Regions from separate parts of the Cupriavidus sp. PB-02 genome, predicted to be linked through region 2. Evidence: predicted binding sites of a transcription regulator. Region 2 holds the regulator's gene; each other region holds the start of a gene.

Region 1 (2,265 bases), 1.9 Mb from region 2:
TCCCGGAAGCGGCCCGCCAGTGCTTGCCGCGCCGCTCCATTGCCCCCGACACCTTTGCCCGACGCTTTCGCCATGCCCGCCAACATCGCCCTCCGCGCATCCGCCAGGCTTTGCCGCTGCTGGCTGGCCGCGTGCGCGTTGATGGCCGCAACCGGCGTGCAGGCCGCGGCAGGGTCGGCGCACCTGTCTCCGGCCACCGACCTGGCCGCCCACGGCGCCGAAGCCGCGCGCCGCGGCGAGCCGGTGGTGGTGCTGGTGTCGATGCCGGGCTGCAGTTATTGCGAGACCGTGCGCCGCAACTACCTCGGACCGCAGGCTGCCGCCGGCGAGATCGCCGTGGTGCGCGAACTCGACCTGACTGCCGACACGCCGCTGCGCGATGCCGACGGCAACCTGACCACCGCACGCGCCTGGGCGCGGGCGCACCAGGTGCGCGTGGCGCCCACGGTACTGTTCCTCGACCGGCAGGGCCGCGCCGCCGCCCCGTCGCTGCGCGGCATGCAGCCGGACTTCTACGGCGCCTACCTGGAACAGGCACTGGACCAGGCACGCGCCGCCGTCGCCACCCGGCGCTGATGCGGTTGCGGCAGATTGCCGCAGCCACGCCGCGCGCAGCGCCCGGGCGCCAGCGGCATTAGAATGTCCCATTGCCGATCGAATCCGCCTGACCGCATCCCATGACGACTTCCCCTCCCGCCGCCAGACCCGCCCGCAAGCCCTGGCCCATCGTCGCGGCCGTTGTCGTACTCGCGCTGCTGGGCTGGTTCGGCTACCGCGCGCTTTCGCCGGCCAATGCGGCGCCGGCGGCCACCTTCACGCTGCTGTCGGGCGAAAAGGTCAGCACCGCCGACCTGAAGGGCAAGGTCTACATGGTCAACTTCTGGGCCACCAGCTGCGCCACCTGCGTCAAGGAAATGCCCGACATGGTCAAGACCTACGAGCAGTTCAAGGACAAGGGCCTGGAATTCGTCGCCGTGGCGATGAACTACGATCCGCCGATGTACGTGGTGAACTACGCCAAGACGCGCGCCCTGCCGTTCAAGGTGGCGATGGATTCGGACGGCAGCGCGGCCAAGGCCTTTGGCAATGTGCAGCTGACGCCTACCACCTTCGTGGTCGACAAGGACGGCCGCATCCTGAAGCGCTATGTGGGCGAGCCCGAGTGGGATGCGCTGCACAAGCTGCTGGACGGGGCCCTGGCAAAGTCTGCGTAACGCTACCGCCTGCAACGGCCGCGAAAAGGTGCTCATCGAGCACCTTTTTTCTTTTTCGATGCCAGCTCAGGCGTTCCCAAGCTTGCGCAGCCGGCCTGTATGGATATACAGTTAGCGCCAGCTTTTTCCCAGCCTTTCCATCCTGGTGGCGATCCGTGCGCATGCGCGGGCCGCGCCCTGCCCGACCCTCGAGCCCTGCCTGTGTCACTGGATCTTGCCCCTGCTTCGAACCTTGCGGACCTCGCGGCCCCGGAAGCCGATGCGGCCCCCGCCTACCTCTCCCGGCTCAACCCGGAGCAGCGCGCCGCGGTCCAGCACGGCAGCGGCGCGCCGCTGCTGATCATCGCCGGCGCCGGCTCGGGCAAGACCAATACGCTGGCGCACCGCGTGGCCCACCTGGTGCTGGGCGGCGCCGACCCGCGCCGCATCCTGCTGCTGACCTTCTCGCGCCGCGCCGCCGCCGAGATGGGCCGCCGGGTCGAACGCATCGTCGACCAGGCGCTCGGCACCCAGACCGGCGCCGGGCGTGCCGCGCTGCAGTGGTCCGGCACCTTCCACGCCATCGGCGCGCGCCTGCTGCGCGAATACGCCGAGACGCTGGGCCTGTCGCCCGCCTTCACCATCAGCGACCGTGGCGATTCGGCCGACCTGATGCACGTGGTGCGCCACGACCTGGGCCTGTCCGAAACCGCCAGCCGCTTCCCCAAGAAGGAAACCTGCCTGGCGATCTACTCGCGCGTGGTCAACACGCAGGCGCCGCTGGAAGACGTGCTCAAGCAGCAGTTCCCGCGCTACGCGATGTGGGCCGATGCGCTGCGCACGCTCTTTGCCGGCTATGTCGAGGCCAAGCAGAAGCAGCACGTGCTCGACTACGACGACCTGCTGCTGTACTGGGCGCAGGCGATGGCCGAGCCCACCATCGCGCAGGACATGGGCGCGCGTTTCGACCATATCCTGGTCGACGAATACCAGGACACCAACGCGCTGCAGGCATCGATCCTGCTGGCCATGCGCCCCGATGGCCGCAGCCTGACCGTGGTGGGCGACGACG
Region 2 (2,265 bases):
CGCTTGTTCACGCCCGCGCAGATGGGCGATGTGGCGAAATGCCTGCGCAATAACCTCGGCGATGAGGCCACGGTCGTTAGCTATCCGGCGAAGAGCCAGACTGAGATCCGGATTGGCCAGGTAAACGCCACCGGCCAGTTCGAGTACGCCTACCTGATTTCACTGACGGCCAAGCCCGATGGAACGGCGCTGGAACTGCGCAAGAGCGACACATGGTTCCCGCAGCTGACGCCGCAGGAGCTGGAAACCGAAACCAAGGCCTGCGCACGCAGCTAAGCAGCAGCCAAGGTGCAACGACATGCATGGCGGCCGCCAGCGCCGGCATGTGCCGGCGCGCGTTGTCGATCAGGCAACGAGCTTGTCGGAGGTTTCGAGTTCCAGCATCCGGCAGATGGCGGCCATGCTGCCGACCATGGTGCGGCGCTGCGCGCCCTGGTAGACGCGCACGCCCTTGCACTGGCGGAACGGCACGGGCTTGACCGGACGGCGGATGGCGGCGTGGTGGATTTGCGGCATGGCTGCACCTCTTTTTCAGGCAAAAGCGGGGTCAACACCCGGCGAGCCGGGCGGCGTCTGCAAAAAACAATGGAAGCGGGGGCGGGCCCGCGCAGGCCTGTGGCCCGCGGTGCCCGGCTAGAAGCCGGAAGAGCGGATCAGGCCGACTGCAATGCCTTCCAGCGAGAACTCCTCGCGGCCGGGCTCCACGATGATGTTGGCGAAGTCCGGGTTCTCTGCAATCAGTTCGATATGGCCGCCGCGCCGTTGCAGGCGCTTGACCGTCACGTCGTCACCGAGGCGCGCCACCACGATCTTGCCGTTGGGGGCTTCGCTGGCGCGGCGCACGGCGAGCAGGTCGCCGTCAAGGATGCCGGCGTCGCGCATGCTCAGGCCACGTACGCGCAGCAGGTAATCGGGGCGTTCGTCAAATACCGAGGCGTCGACCTGGTACTGGCGGTCGATATGTTCCGCGGCGAGGATGGGGCTGCCGGCTGCGACGCGGCCCACCAGCGGCAGCGTCAGCTGCATCACGCCGGGGATCGGCAGCGAGAACTGGTCCGGCATCTCCGAATCGCTGCGCGACACCTTCAGGCGGATGCCGCGCGAGGCGCCCGGCGTCAGTTCAATCACGCCCTTGCGGGCCAGCGCGCGCAGGTGTTCTTCTGCCGCGTTGGGGGATGAGAAGCCGAACTCGGCGGCAATCTCGGCGCGGGTGGGCGGGAAGCCGGTACGGCGGATCGTGTTGCGGATCAGATCGAAAATCTGCTGCTGCCGGGGTGTCAGGGTCGCCATGGGATCGCCGTTCCGTGCAGGGCCGCGCAGGAAGATCCAGGAGCATGGGATTCCGTCGGGATCGAAGGGATCGAGACAATCGGAAATCCTGCATCCGGCGGGCCGGGCACTGTATGTTTAAACAGTATGCTGTGATTTTATACAGTATCGGCCTGAGCGCAAGCAGAATTTTTCGGGGCTGTCGCATGGATAGGCATGCCGGTGGACCGCTCAGGCCGCGGCCCTCGGCAAGTCCGCCGTTACAATCGGCTATTCGCATCCCTCCTGTATTGAATTCCTGAGCCCCCATGACCCAACTGCCTCGCATTGTCGTCCTGGCCACCGGCGGCACCATTGCCGGCGCGTCCGGCAATCCCGCCAGCAGCGCGCGCTACCAGGCGGCGACCGTGCCCGTGTCCTCGCTGCTGGGCGCGCTGCCGGCGCTGCAGTCCGTCGCCCGTATCGAGGCGGAGCAGGTGGCGCAGGTCGATAGCAAGGACATGACCTTCGCCCTGTGGGGCATGCTGGCCGCGCGGCTGGAGCACTGGTCGGCGCAAGCCGATGTCGCCGGCATCGTCATCACACACGGGACCGACACGCTGGAAGAAACCGCGATGGCGTTGCACCTGACGCAGGCGTGCCCGGTGCCCGTGGTGATGACGGCGGCGATGCGCCCGTCGACCTCGCTGTCCGCCGACGGTCCGCTGAACCTGCTGGACGCGGTCCGCGTAGCCACGCACCCCGATGCGCGCGGCAAGGGCGTGCTGGTGGTGCTGAACCAGCAGATCCACGCGGCACGCGACGTGGCCAAGACCCACACCTCGGCTATTGATGCCTTTGTTTCCGCCAGTGGGCCGCTGGGCTTCGTGCAGGACGACTATGTGCGCTTCGCCCGCGCGCCGCGCGCTGCCTGGGCGATTGGCCCGATGCCGGAGGCCTGGCCGACGGTGGAGATCGTGGCGAGCTACGCGCAGCCGGGGAGGGTAGCCGTGGATG
Region 3 (2,265 bases), on a different replicon from region 2:
GGCCGATGCGGCGCAGACCTTCGGCCTGTCGCTGGCCCCGCTGTCCGACGCCACCCAGGCCGCGCTGGCCGAGCGCCTGCCGGGCTTTGCCGCCACCGCCAACCCAGTCGACGTCACCGCCGCGCTGCTGACCAACAGCGCGCTGTTCGGCGAGGTGCTGCCGGTGGTGGCGCAGGACCCAAGCGCCGACCTGTTCCTGCTGGATATCCCGGTTTCGGGCATGGGCTACGACGTGCCGCGCTTCGCCCGCGATGCCGCGGCCTTTGCAGATAGCGCCGGCAAGCCCATCGCCGTGGCGGTCTGGCAGCCGCCGGTGGCCGACGCCTTCCGCGAGGCCGGCGTGCCGACTTACGCCAGCGCAGCCGAAGCGCTGGCCGCGTTTGCGCAACTGTTGTCGCACCAGCAGCGGCTAACGCAGATCGCGGCCGAGGGCGAGCCACCCGTGCCTCCGGCGTCTGCCCTGCAGGCCAGCGCATTGCCGGGCGCTACGCTCAGCGAAGCCTCCAGCCTGGCGCGCCTGGTGGCGGCCGGCATGCCGGTAGTCGAACACTATCTCTGCCAGGACGTCGATGCCGCGGTCACCGCCTGGCGCCGCATTGGCGCGCCGGTGGCGGTCAAGGCCAGTTCGCCGCAAGTGCCGCACAAGAGCGAGCACGGTCTGGTCGCCCTGCACTGTAACGACCCCGAGGCCGTCGCCAGCGCCTTCGCCGCGCAGACGCGCACGCTGCAGGCCATGGGCGCCAGTTGCGAAGGCATCGTGGTCGCGCGCATGTCGCGCGGCCAGCGCGAATGCATGATTGGCGCACACTGGGACCCGGTGTTCGGCGCGGTGCTGGTGATCGGCGACGGCGGCAAGTATGTGGAGGTGCTGCGCGATACCGCCGTGCTGCTGGCTCCTTGCCGGCCAGCCGACGTGGAACGCGCACTGTCAGGCCTGCGCATTGCCCCGCTGCTGCGCGGCGTGCGCAACGAGCCCGCGGTGGATATCGGGGCGCTGTGCCGGCTGGCGGTACAGGTTGGCAACCTGATCCACGAAGCTGGCGGCGCGATCCGCGCGATCGACCTGAACCCGGTGATGGCCGGGCCCGAGGGCGTCGTGGTGGTGGATGCGCTGATTGAGGTGGCGAACACAGCACGCAACTAGCGACCTACGGGCATCTTCCGCTACCTAAGCCGGACTTTTCTTGCCTCCCCAAAGATACTGTATATATTTACAGTACCTGTATGGATAAACAGTGGGAGCCCGGCGATGGAACACCTCATCCGTGTGCAGAACGACTATGACCGCCAAGTGCTGGCCTGGCTGCGCGGGCGCATCGGCGATGCCGCCCTGCAGACCGCGGCGCTGCGGCTGGGCGGCCAGCGCAAGCCGTACCTGTCCACGATCTGCCGCAGCCTGGGCATCCGCCCGCCCAGCCGCAAGCAGTTCGCCGCCGAGGCGGCGCGCATGCACCGCACCGTGGGCGACACCTACCTCGCCCGCATCCGCGAGATCCTTGGCCAGCGGCCCGCCGAAGGCGCATCGGGCGGGTAAGCGGTTGCCGGCTATCGGACAGGCAAGTCCTCTGGCCCGCGTGGCCTCCGTATCATGAAGCTCCGTTGCCGTCACACCGCAGTGGGGCTTTTCCTATTGATCCCTCGCCAAGGCCGGTCGATGCCGGCACGCCGGCAACAGTTCGACGAAGCCGCCGCACAGCTGGCCCCGGCTCGCGCCGGGAATGCACCTGCCGCCCCGGGACCACTCTCTGCGCTGGCGTGCGACTGACTATCTGTTTTGTCAAGTCATTCCTCTCACGACACCCGGGCAGAAGGTCAATAGCAACAACGGTTTGCGAGCATCCAAGGCGTGGCTTCATGGCTTGACCTTGCGGTCAGGGGCCAACTAGTACAACATCCCGTAAATAGCTTGAATAATTAATTGCCTCGGATATCATGGCGGGATGAGTCGAGGCCGCCATGCAACGCCAGTGAAGTTGGCGAAGAAAGAAAGACAGGAACTACTATCGCTAATCGAGCGCAAGACGGCGCCGCAGCGAGATGTGATGCGCGCGCGAATCGCGTTGTGGGCCCACGAGGGCCACGCCAATACAGCCATTGCGCGGGAACTGGGTGTATCGGTGCAAACGGTCTGCCTGTGGCGCAAGCGCATTGCCCAGCAAGGTGCCCAAGGCATTCGCGAGGGCGAGCGCAGCGGCCGTCCGCCGCGCATCACGCACGAGGCGCGACTGCAGTTGATCGCGCTGGCGTGTGAAACGCAGGAACCTG

What was found. The regulator LexA, encoded in region 2, represses DNA repair genes until DNA is damaged. The targets are predictions, from matches to a motif close to ACTGTATNNNNATACAGT.
Region 1: the regulator LexA is predicted to act here: its motif matches at 1,309-1,326, upstream of AC10V3_RS01365 (ATP-dependent helicase).
Region 3: the regulator LexA is predicted to act here: its motif matches at 1,201-1,218, upstream of AC10V3_RS26180 (CppA family protein).

What each region holds. Positions count from the first base shown of each region.
Region 1 is NZ_CM177694.1:279,420-281,684, reverse strand. Features, by position in the region: gene AC10V3_RS01375 (SoxW family protein) at 73-576, shown strand; gene AC10V3_RS01370 (TlpA disulfide reductase family protein) at 678-1,214, shown strand; gene AC10V3_RS01365 (ATP-dependent helicase) at 1,416-2,265, shown strand, end outside.
Region 2 is NZ_CM177694.1:2,781,967-2,784,231, reverse strand. Features, by position in the region: gene AC10V3_RS13035 (hypothetical protein) at 1-276, shown strand, start outside; gene AC10V3_RS13030 (hypothetical protein) at 346-516, opposite strand; gene lexA (transcriptional repressor LexA) at 634-1,290, opposite strand; gene AC10V3_RS13020 (asparaginase) at 1,578-2,265, shown strand, end outside.
Region 3 is NZ_CM177695.1:1,182,295-1,184,559, reverse strand. Features, by position in the region: gene AC10V3_RS26185 (acetate--CoA ligase family protein) at 1-1,144, shown strand, start outside; gene AC10V3_RS26180 (CppA family protein) at 1,250-1,534, shown strand; gene AC10V3_RS26175 (IS630 family transposase) at 1,941-2,265, shown strand, end outside.